Regions from separate parts of the Cupriavidus sp. MPR-AND1C genome, predicted to be linked through region 2. Evidence: predicted binding sites of a transcription regulator. Region 2 holds the regulator's gene; the other holds the start of a gene.
What was found. Region 2 encodes FNR, which switches genes on or off when oxygen is low (the NO sensors DNR and NnrR bind a similar motif). Its sites were predicted from a motif close to TTGATNNNNATCAA; they were not measured.

Region 1 (5,354 bases), on a different contig from region 2:
GCCCGCATCATTGATGGCCGCGCCCGCGCCTTCGAGCTGCCATGACAGCCACAGCGTCCCGGAAATCATGGCCAGCACGATCAGCAGCGCGCCCAGCGAGAGCGAGACGATGCGTGTCGACAGCCGGTGGCGCAAACCAGGCAACGCTGCCTGGCCAGGCAGCGCCGGGAAGGACTGCTCCACGGGGGAAGCGTGCCGCGAAGCGCACGGGGAAGCGGGCGGGAAAGCGGACGGGGAAGGGGGCGTGAGATCTACCATATGGCTCCGGCCCCCCGGCGGACGTCTTCGGTCTGGATCGGCGCTTCAGGGGCTTGTCGCATTATTGACGCGAAGCCGGCGTGGCGACTTGCGCAAAATCAATATCCCCTGCGTCGCCGGGTGGCGCTTGGCTAACTTTCCTTAAATATCATGGCGTGACGCAATTTCCGGCGTCGAGACCGGGATGAATCGGTCAGTGCGGTGAGGCGGGTGCAGTCAAATGGCCGGGGCCACCGTGCCCCGCTGCGTGCCGGCGCCCGCGGGCATTTCGCCGGTGAGCAGGTAATGCATCAGTTCGCGCACCGGACGGATGGCCTCGCCGAACGGCAAGGCTCCCTTGCCACGGAAGAATAGCCCGCGTTCCACGTCGCCGCGCATGGCCTGGGCCAGCTTGAGGTCGATGCAGAACTGGCCCACGCGGCCGACGCCATCGCGCAGGCCGCAGGCCTGCAGGCAGTCGAAGCCTTCGAGGCAGTCGCGCACCTTGGCGCGGGTCTGCAGCGCGGCTTCACGCGACAGGTAACGCTTGAGCCAGGGCGTCAGCACGGCGCGTGCTGGCAGGCCGGCCACGCTGGTGAATTCACTCAGTTGTCCGGGATGCGCACTGGCCAGGACTTCCTTGAAGGCCGGGTGTGCATCGCCTTCCTCGGTGACGGCAAAGGCCGTGCCCAGTTGCACGGCGGCGGCGCCTTGATCCAGCCAGTGACGGACTTTGGCGTGGGTGTTGATGCCGCCGGCAAGGATCAGGGGTACGCTGTCCCAGGCCAGCCCCAGCCCGGCGAACAGTTCACGGCATTCGGCCAGCACGCGGGTGAAGGAGAAGCGCTGGTCGCCGAGGTCCTCGATGCGCGAAGCCCCGAGGTGGCCGCCGGCGTGCGCCGGATGTTCGACGACGATCGCGTCCGGCAGGCGGTTTTTCTTCATCCACTTGCGCAGCACCAGGCCGATGCCACGGGAATCCGACAGGATCGGGATCAGCGCAATGTTCGGGTGGCCGGCCGTGAGGTCGGGCAGGTCGAGGGGCAGTCCCGCGCCCATCACGATCGCATCGGCCCCGCTCTCGCAAGCCTGCCGGACCAGCGCGGCATGCGAGCTGACTGCTTTCATGACGTTGACCGCGATGGCGCCGCGCCCGCCGGAGAGCCGCCGCGCGCCCTGGATCTCGCGATCCAGGGCCACCAGGTTCGCCGCTTCCGTCTTGTCCTTGTCGCGTGATTTGGCGGTGGCCGCCAGCAGGTCCGGATGATGGTGGCGCAGATCGATGCTGGCAATGGTGCCCATGCCGTTCTGGCTCGCCACCGCGCCCGCGAGCCGGTGCGCGGAGATGCCAATACCCATGCCGCCCTGTACCACCGGGACCAGCCGGCGGCCCATCAGCTTTAGCCATTGCTCTTGCATATCACCCTCGATAAGACATCCCGCTCGCCGGCGGAGGTGCCGGGCGATACAGGAAACCGGCATAGGGTTGCATGGGCAGGTGGCCGGGGAATTGCGCTGGATCAAGCCGCGCACGGCACGATACCAATGGCCTATGCCACTCGGCGGAGGGCCGCTGTTCCATGCGCGCGCCACAGCCCACGCTTTTGCGCCTGGTCAACTGGTTCGCCCCCGGGCTTGGCTAGGATCGTGCCTCACAGGCGTTCGCCGCCACCGCGGCGCATGCGGACTCCTAAACCCCGTTGACCCTGTTGACCCCGTTGAGCCTATCCAATGACACCCAACACATCCGGCGCAACGCGCCGACCGCAACTGGTTGCGCCCGCCGGCTCGCTGGCGGCGCTGCGCGTGGCGCTGCAACGTGGCGCCGACGCCGTCTACCTTGGCCTGCGCGACGCCACCAATGCGCGCAACTTCGGCGGGCTGAACTTCACCGAGGCCGACATCCAGGCAGGCGTGGCCGAGGCCCATGCGCAAGGCGCGCAAGTCTTGTTCGCCATCAATACCTTCGCGCAGATGGGTGCGGTCACGTGCTGGCATCGCGCCGTCGATGCCGCGGCGGAACTCGGCGCTGACGCGGTCATCATGGCCGACCCCGGCCTCATGGCCTATGCCCGCGAGCGCCATCCGCAACTGCGTCTTCATCTGTCGGTGCAAGGCTCGGCCACGCATGCCGACGCCATCGAGCTGATGCGCGCGCGTTTCGGCATACACCGGGTGGTGCTGCCGCGTGTGCTGACGCTGGCGCAGATTGGCAAGCTAGCGCGCCAGACCGACGTGGAGCTCGAAGTGTTTGGCTTCGGCAGCCTGTGCGTGATGGCCGAAGGCCGCTGCCTGCTGTCCTCCTACGCGACTGGCGACTCGCCGAACAACAAGGGGGTGTGCTCGCCCGCGCACGCGGTACGCTGGGAAGAGCGCGAGGGAACCATGCAGGCGCGGCTGTCCGGCATCCTGATCGACAGCTACGCGCCGGGCGAGGCCGCCGGCTATCCGACGTTGTGCAAAGGGCGATTCGAGGTGGAAGGCGAACGGGGCTATGTGCTCGAGGAGCCGACCAGCCTCAATGCGCTGTCGCTGCTGCCGGCGCTGATCGGCATGGGCATCGCTGCCATCAAGATCGAAGGCCGCCAGCGCAGCCCGCGTTATGTGGGCGATGTGGTCGGCGTGCTGCGCGCGGCGATCGACGCGGCGTGCACCGATCCGGCGCGCTTCACAGCACGGCAGGAATGGCAGGGCGTGCTTGGCCGGCACGCCGAGGGTGACCAGGTTACCCAGGGCGCGTACGACCGGCCGTGGCGCTAAGGCAGGTCCGTCGCGCCTTTGCCGGCTGCATTCCTCATGCCTCACGGCATGCCAACTTTCTTCTGGAACCCAACTACCCATGAACGATTCGATGATCGACCCCGCCGCCGCCACGGCGGCCCGCTTGGGCATCTCGCTCGGCCCGCTGCTGTACTACTGGCCGCGTGCCACGGTCATGCAGTTCTATGCCGAGGTCGCGCACTCCGCGGTCGACCGCGTCTACCTGGGCGAAACCGTCTGTACCCGGCGTCATGAGCTACGCCATGCCCACTGGCTGGAGATCGCGCAGATGCTGCAGGAGGCCGGCAAGGACGTCGTGCTCTCGACGCCGGTGCTGGTCGAGTCCGACAGCGATATTGCCTGCATGCACCGCGTTTGCGAGCAGACAGAATATCTGGTCGAGGCCAACGACCTCGGCGCGGTCAACCGGATGCATGGACGCCCCTTCGTGTGCGGACCGCATCTCAACGTGTATCACGCGGATACGCTGGCCTGGCTGAGCGGGCTGGGCGCAGTGGCATGCGTGCCACCGCTGGAAATGGACCGCACCGCGCTGGCGGCGCTGGCGGCGGCTCGCCCGGCAGCCACGGGGCTGGAGGTACTGGTCTGGGGCCGCATGCCGCTGGCGTTTTCGGCGCGTTGTTTCACCGCGCGCCATCACAGGCTGCGCAAGGACAACTGCGAGTTCCGCTGTCTGGATTACCCGGATGGCCTGGTGGCCTCGACCGGGGAGGGCCAGCCATTCTTCACGCTCAACGGGGTGCAGATCCAGTCCGCGACTTGTCTCGACCTGTGCGCCGAAGTGCCGGCCTTGATGGCCATGGGGATCGACTCCGTGCGCGTCAGCCCGCATGCCAGCGCCACGCTGGATGTCGTGGCAGCGCTCGCGGCACTGCGGTCCGGCGCACGGACCACGGCATCCGGCGGCCTGCTGCCGGCGGGGGCACAGCCCAGCAATGGCTACTGGGGCGCAAAGGCCGGCATCGCCTGGCAGGAGGCACACGCATGATCGGCCCCAAAGCCATGCTGGCACGCCTGCACCGCGCGGTTCCGGCGCAGGCCCAGGCCTTACCCCTGGTGGCCGCGCTGGAGCTTGCGCGGCGGCGTGGCTGGCTGCAGCCACCGGCGGCGCTCGATGGCCACTGCTTCCTGTTGACGGTGGAGGACCTTGGCCTGCAGATACGTTTTCGCTGCGCGGATGGCCGCTTCGCCGCCGGGCCCTTTGACGGCACCCCCCCGACGCTGGCGTTGCGCGCCAAGGCTGTCGATTACCTGCGTCTGCTGGGCGGGCAGGCCGATACCGACACGCTGTTCTTCCAGCGGCGTCTGGTGATCGGCGGCGATACCGCGCTCGGCCTGGAAGTGAAATACTGGCTGGACGCGGTGAGCCGGCCGGAGTGGCTGACCGGCCTGACCAGGCATCTGGCGGCGGGTGCCGTCGCGCCGCACGCTGGCTGATGAGGCGGCAAGGGCGGCCGGGGGAGTGGGTGGGCGCTTGTTATGCCGTCGCGCCGGACCAAGCCATTGGCTTGGCTTCAAGTGGCGCCTGGCCAAACCGCCCCCTCTAGCCAACCCTCTCCCCGTGATGTGACAGGAGAGGGAGTCAAAGCCGTCGTCATTCCAGGCTGCTTTGGCGCAACTTGTCGCTCTCGGCTAATGCCGCCGGTTTGTCAGCAGGCTGGGGCGACGCATCCTTGATAGCCGACAGCGCCGACATCACGGCCTGCCAGGCCGCGCCAGCCTCCGCTTCGCTGCATTCGCCATGCTGCCGCTTGGTGGCCCCCAGGCGGTTGAGCACAAGGTGCTGGCCGGGTTCCACGCCCGCGCTGGCCAGGCAGGCTTTCACGCAGGCCAGCGGGCAGCCGTCCAGGGCCAGGATCGGGCGGCCCGAGCGCGCCACCCTGGTGAGCGCGGCAACGCCGCCGCCAACCCCGCTGATGCAGGACATCTCGGCCATCCCGCTGCGATCCAGCCGCACGGCGAAGGTGTTGGCGAGCTGCGCCACGCTGGAGCAGCCAGAGCAGGCGTAGACGAGGGGCAAGGATGTGGTGCCAGCCTTGGGCATTGCGATACCTCCGGACTTGATGTGCGGTCTAAGGGAGCGTCGGAACGTCCTCAGGAAGCGATTGCCGACGGCTCGCATCGCGCGCTGCCCGGGGAAGCGGCAAGGCGCTCGCCACGCGGCGCGACAGCGCCGTCCAGCCCGCACAGCCTGAGAATAAAGCGCGCCACCTGGGCAGCCTGGTCGAGCGGCAGGCACGGCATGCCGATATCGAGCGGCACGTCGCTGGCCACCGCGACGATGGACGCATCGCGCGGGTAGTAGGGCGCGCGCCCGTGCGCCGGCCGGTATACCT
Region 2 (5,354 bases):
ACCACCGCAAGGCCAGCGCCAGCCCGCAACGCCGGGCGCCGCGAAAGTTGCCTGAGATAGCCGGACAGGCCCGAGATCACCAGCAGGTTTGGCAGGGTGCCAAGGCCAAACACGGCCATCACCAGCGCGCCCGACGGCGCATTGCCGGCCAGCAACGCCATGGCAAGGGCGCCGTACACCATGCCGCACGGGACCAGCCCCCAGGCTAGCCCCATGCCGTAGCGCCGCAGCAACCGGCCCTGCCCCTGCGCCCGGGCCACAGCCGGCAAGCGCGCCCCGACGGCGCCAAGGCCGCGCAGCAAACCGCCCGCGCCACGGGCGGCGAGCCGCTCCAGCCAACCCGTACCCATGGTGCGCCCGCGCAACATCCACAAGCCCGACAGCACCAACATCACGCTGCCGATCCCGAACAGCCAACGCTGCAGCGGCAGGTACTGTGCCTTCCAGACACCAGCGCCAAGGGCGCCCAGCAAGGCCCCCAGCACCGCATACATGCTCAGCCGCCCGGCATGCATGACAAGCAGTTCCAGCAACCAATGGCCGGGACGCCGGAGCACCGTGGCGGGCACGCGCGCAACGCCGCCCTGCTCCGCCGCCAGCGCGATCCCGCCGCACATGGCGGCGCAGTGCACGCCGCCCAGCAAAGCCAGGGTAAATACGCTGATAAGCACGCCTATGGTCAACTTCTCCTCCCAATCACACAATCGCAACGTCCGACGCGGTAAAATGCGGCGAACGCGCCCCCGCAGTTCCAAGAGGCGCTATCAACATGAAGCTTGGCGCCCGCGCACACCAGTGCGCTCGCGCAACATGACGACGGGCACGGCAAGCCGCGCTGCACAGATAGCGCACTGCCGCAAGACCCGCGCGCCAGGCCGATGTGGATAGCGCTTCCAATCGACGACTCTCAACGTCAAGCTCTCAACTCAATGCGCCTGCCACATCGCGCTTGATTGACTGCGCTAAACCGACAGGCCCCAATTGCTCACCACCATTCCCATTACCGAGATGTCGCCCCGCTGCTCCACTTGCTCGCTCGGCCAGCTCTGCCTGCCCGTCGGCATGTCGCAGCAGGACCTCGAAAAGATGGATACGCTGGTCCAGGACCGGGTGCGCGTACGCAAGGGCGAAACCCTGTACCGCCTCGGAGATCCTCTCACCGCCGTCTACGCGATCCGCTTCGGCACGCTCAAGACCCACCTGACAATGGAAGACGGCCGCTCGCAGATCACGGGCTTCCACCTTCCCGGCGAAGTCGTCGGCCTCGACGGCCTTGGCGAGATGCAGCACGCTTCGGACGCCACCGCACTGGAGGATACCGAAGTCTGCATGGTGCGCTTTGGCGATCTCCAGACGCTGTCCAACGTCCTGCCTTCCCTGCAGCATCAGTTCATGCGCCTGATGAGCAAGGAGATCTCGCAGGACCAGGTCATGTTGATCACGCTCGGATCGATGCGTGCCGAGGAGCGGCTTGCCGCTTTCCTGATCAACCTGTCCGAGCGCTTGTCCGCGCGCGGCTATTCGGCCTCCGAGTTTGTGCTGCGCATGAGCCGCGAGGAAATCGGCAGCTACCTGGGACTCAAGCTCGAAACCGTCAGCCGCCTGTTCTCGCGCTTTGCGGAAGCCGGCCTGATCCAGATTCGCCAGCGCCACGTCAAGCTGGTCGACATGGCGGGGATCAAGCAGATCGTCAACAAGTCCTGCTGACGTGCTCGTCGCGGGCCACCCTCGCCCGCGGCGGCTCGCCGCGATACCGCGCCTGCTGGCCTGAACCGGCAAGGCGCGCATCGCATTCACTCCAGCTCGTCCGTGTCCGCCAGCCGCGTGGGCATGGTGTACAGCGTCAAGCCGCTCGACAGCGAGCACAGCACCCACGCGATCAGGAAGCCCACGGTGTAGACCGCCTCCCGCGATGCCTCGACCGGCTGGCCGAAGAAGCGCAGGTCGCCGGGATCGACCATGGAGAATACCAGCGCGGTCGTCAGCCCGGCGACCAGGAAAGCGGGCCACAGCACCCACATCAGCCAGCGTAGTCTCATGATCACCTCGCTTGCGCCGCGACCGGCGCTGCCTGGCGTGCCCCGCTGCCCGCCTTCTCGACCACCAGGCCGTGGCGAGCCACCCCCTCCTCAATGGGCGGATCCGGATGGGTCATGGCCAGCCAGATCGTGACCCCGCAGGCCACCATGGCCACGAATGGCCCACTCATCAGCAGCCACGGCCATGGCTCCTTCCACCAGGGATTGCTTTGCTGCGTCATCTGGCCTCCTCTAGATCTAGATCGCGTATGTTGCGTGCGGATTGGTGCATCCAGCGTCTCAGCCGCCTCATAGATTGCGCGGCACGATAAAGCTGGTGCTCTGTCGAATCTCCGCGCCATGACTCCCCGCGCCCTCGTCGGGCACCGCGGTCACTGTGACCTCGATCTTGTGCGTGCCCTGCGCCGCGGACTCGATCGGCACGCGCACCCGCACGGGAATCAGGCGATTGGACGTGGGCTCCAGGTTGCCCGCAGCGTGGTCATATTCCACGACCAGGCCCTTGAGCTCATCGCTGCCCGCGCTGACGGCGACGCGCATCGGCGCCTCTGTCGTGTTGATCAGCTGCAGCCGGTACACGTTTTCGATCCAGCGCCCTTCCACTTCCCGCCCCAGCGCGCCGCGGTCGCGGATGATATCGACCTTGAGCGGCGTGCGCATGGCCAGCGAGACCATGAAGCCGGCGACCAGCGCCAGCCAGATCAACGAGTAGATCACCGTGCGCGGCCGCACCAGGCGCTTGCGCGCCACGGTCTCGGAGAGCGCGCTGCGCATGGCGTTCTCAGAGGTATAGCGAATCAGCCCGCGCGGGTAAGCCATCTTGTCCATGACCTGGTTGCAGGCGTCAATACAGGCGCCGCAGCCAATGCAGTCGTACTGCAGTCCATCGCGAATATCGATGCCAGTAGGACAGACCTGCACGCAGATGCTGCAATTCACGCACGAGCCCAGCCCGGCAGCCTTGTGGTCCGCCTTGCGCGAGCGGCTGCCGCGCGGCTCGCCGCGGCCCACGTCATAGGTGACTACATAGGTGTCGCGATCCACCATCACGCTCTGGAAGCGCGCATACGGGCACATGTACTTGCAGACCTGCTCGCGCATGAAGCCGGCGTTGCCCCAGGTGGCAAACGAGTAAAACAGCATCCAGAACGTCTGCCACGGACCGAGCGAGAGGCTCAGCACCTGCGCGCCGAGCGTGCGGATGGGCGAGAAATAGCCGACGAAGGTAAAGCCGGTCCATAGCGCGATCACGATCCAGAGCGTGTGCTTGGTGGCCTTCAGGCGCAGTTTGCGCGCGCTCCAAGGATCGCCGTCCAGGCGGATACGGGCAAAGCGGTCGCCTTCCACATGCCGCTCAATCCACATGAATATCTCGGTGTACACCGTCTGCGGACACGCGTAGCCGCAAAACAGCCGCCCCGCGATCGCCGTGAAGAGAAACAGCGACACTGCGGAGATCACCAGCAGCACGGCAAGGTAGATCACATCCTGCGGCCACAGCACCAGGCCGAAAATATAGAACTTGCGCGCGCCGAGATCGAACAACATGGCCTGGCGGCCGTTCCACTGCAGCCAGGGCATGCCATAGAAGAACAGCTGGGTCAGGACCACCATCCAGACCCGCCAGCTCGAGAACGCACCCGACACCGAGCGCGGATAGATCTTGCGGCGGACTTCATACAGGGTCTCGTCCGACGTTTCCGCGTCCGCCGAATCAGGTGTAGGTGCTCGCAGCGGCGCCCACGCGGCCCCGTTCCTTTCAAGCGGCTCCGGTCCGGGGGCGTTCATGGGCGAACGCCCCCGCCGCGGTGCGGGTCGGGCTGACAAGCATAAGCGCAGCGGCTCATTGCTTCCCCCCTTCGCCTGCGCCGCCGATGTTGGACAGGCCCCAGACATAGGCCGTCAACATGCGGATGCGCTCCGGCGTGAGGATTTCCTCGTGCGCCGGCATATGGTTGTTATGGCCCTTCAGGATGGCGTCGACGATGTTCGCCTCCGAACTGCCGTACAGCCACACGCGGTCCGACAGGTTAGGCGCGCCAAGCGCCTGGTTGCCCTTGCCGGTGGAGCCATGGCAGGCCGCGCAGGTGGACTTGAACGTGCTCTCGCCGCGCGAGGCGCGGATCGGGTCGGAAGACAGGCCGGACAGCGAACGCACGTATTGCGCCACGTCACCAGCGAGCTTGCCGTCGATGGTCGAGGCGAACGACGGCATCACGCCATTGCGGCCCTTGGTAATGGTCTGCGTGATGGTCTCGGGATCCCCGCCGTACAGCCAGTCGTTGTCGGTCAGGTTGGGAAAGCCGCGGCTGCCGCGCGCATCGGAGCCGTGGCATTGCGCGCAGTAGTTGAGAAACAGGCGTTGCCCGATCTCGCGCGCCGCCGGTTCGGCCGCCACCTGCTTGACGTCCATCTGCATGTACTTGCCATAGACCTCGCGCTGCAGTTGTTCGGCCGCCTGGCGGTGCGCCTCCAGCTCAACCCGGCTGGAGGTCTTGAGCACGCCGGCATAGGAACCCAGGCCGGGGTACAGCACCAGGTAACCCAGGCCAAAGATGCATGCCAGCAGGAACATCCACATCCACCAGCGTGGCAGCGGGTTGTTCAACTCGCGCAGGTCGCCGTCCCACACGTGGCCGGTGTCCTCAGGGGCGCCCACAACCTTGGTGACCTTGCGCTGGGAGAACAGCAGCCACACGCACCAGACGATGCCGACCAGTGCGATGGCGGCAATGTAGTAGCTCCAGAAATCCGTGAAGAAGTCGCTCATGACTCAGTGTTCCTGCGTGGTGTTGTTTGCGCCGCCGGCATGACGCGCGACACGGCGGCCGGCGTCGGGCCTGGCGTCTTGGCGTGCGGCCAGCGGCTCGTCGGGCAAGGCGAACGGCAGCATGGCCGACTCCTGGTTGGCGGCCTTGCGCCCGGACGACCAGGCCCACCAGCAGATGGCGATGAAGGCAGCCATCGAGATCACGGTGGAAAACGCGGTGATCATTGCCATGGCTTACTCCTTGGCCGGCGTGGCCGCGGGCTGCGCGGCGGCCGCGGTATCGACCCGCACATTGCGCTTGGCGATGCCAAGCTCCTGCAGGTAGGCGACCATCGCGTCTTCCTCGGTCTTACCGGCCAGCGTGGCAGGCGCCTGCTCAATCTCGGCGTCGGTGTACGGCACGCCGAGACGGCGCAGCGCACGCATGCGGTCGCGGACATCGTTGGTCTGCAACGGCGTTTTCTCCAGCCACGGGTAGGACGGCATCACCGATTCGGGCACCACATCGCGCGGATTGCGCAAGTGGATGCGCTGCCAGTCATCGG

Region 1: a site for FNR is predicted at 1,748-1,761, ahead of ubiU (ubiquinone anaerobic biosynthesis protein UbiU). Genes of this name have one in related genera too.

The regions. Positions count from the first base shown of each region.
Region 1 covers NZ_JBXASU010000126.1:9,696-15,049, reverse strand. The annotation lists gene AC1RWI_RS35175 (type IV pili methyl-accepting chemotaxis transducer N-terminal domain-containing protein) at 1-258, opposite strand, end outside; gene AC1RWI_RS35170 (NAD(P)H-dependent flavin oxidoreductase) at 475-1,656, opposite strand; gene ubiU (ubiquinone anaerobic biosynthesis protein UbiU) at 1,969-2,997, shown strand; gene AC1RWI_RS35160 (U32 family peptidase) at 3,077-4,006, shown strand; gene ubiT (ubiquinone anaerobic biosynthesis accessory factor UbiT) at 4,003-4,455, shown strand; gene AC1RWI_RS35150 (putative zinc-binding protein) at 4,613-5,062, opposite strand; gene mobB (molybdopterin-guanine dinucleotide biosynthesis protein B) at 5,113-5,354, opposite strand, start outside.
Region 2 covers NZ_JBXASU010000066.1:23,586-28,939, forward strand. The annotation lists gene AC1RWI_RS27550 (sulfite exporter TauE/SafE family protein) at 1-683, opposite strand, end outside; gene fnr (fumarate/nitrate reduction transcriptional regulator Fnr) at 982-1,707, shown strand; gene AC1RWI_RS27560 (hypothetical protein) at 1,794-2,039, opposite strand; gene AC1RWI_RS27565 (hypothetical protein) at 2,042-2,260, opposite strand; gene ccoG (cytochrome c oxidase accessory protein CcoG) at 2,328-3,827, opposite strand; gene ccoP (cytochrome-c oxidase, cbb3-type subunit III) at 3,883-4,809, opposite strand; partial or broken gene AC1RWI_RS27580 (cbb3-type cytochrome oxidase subunit 3) at 4,906-5,040, opposite strand; gene ccoO (cytochrome-c oxidase, cbb3-type subunit II) at 5,044-5,354, opposite strand, start outside.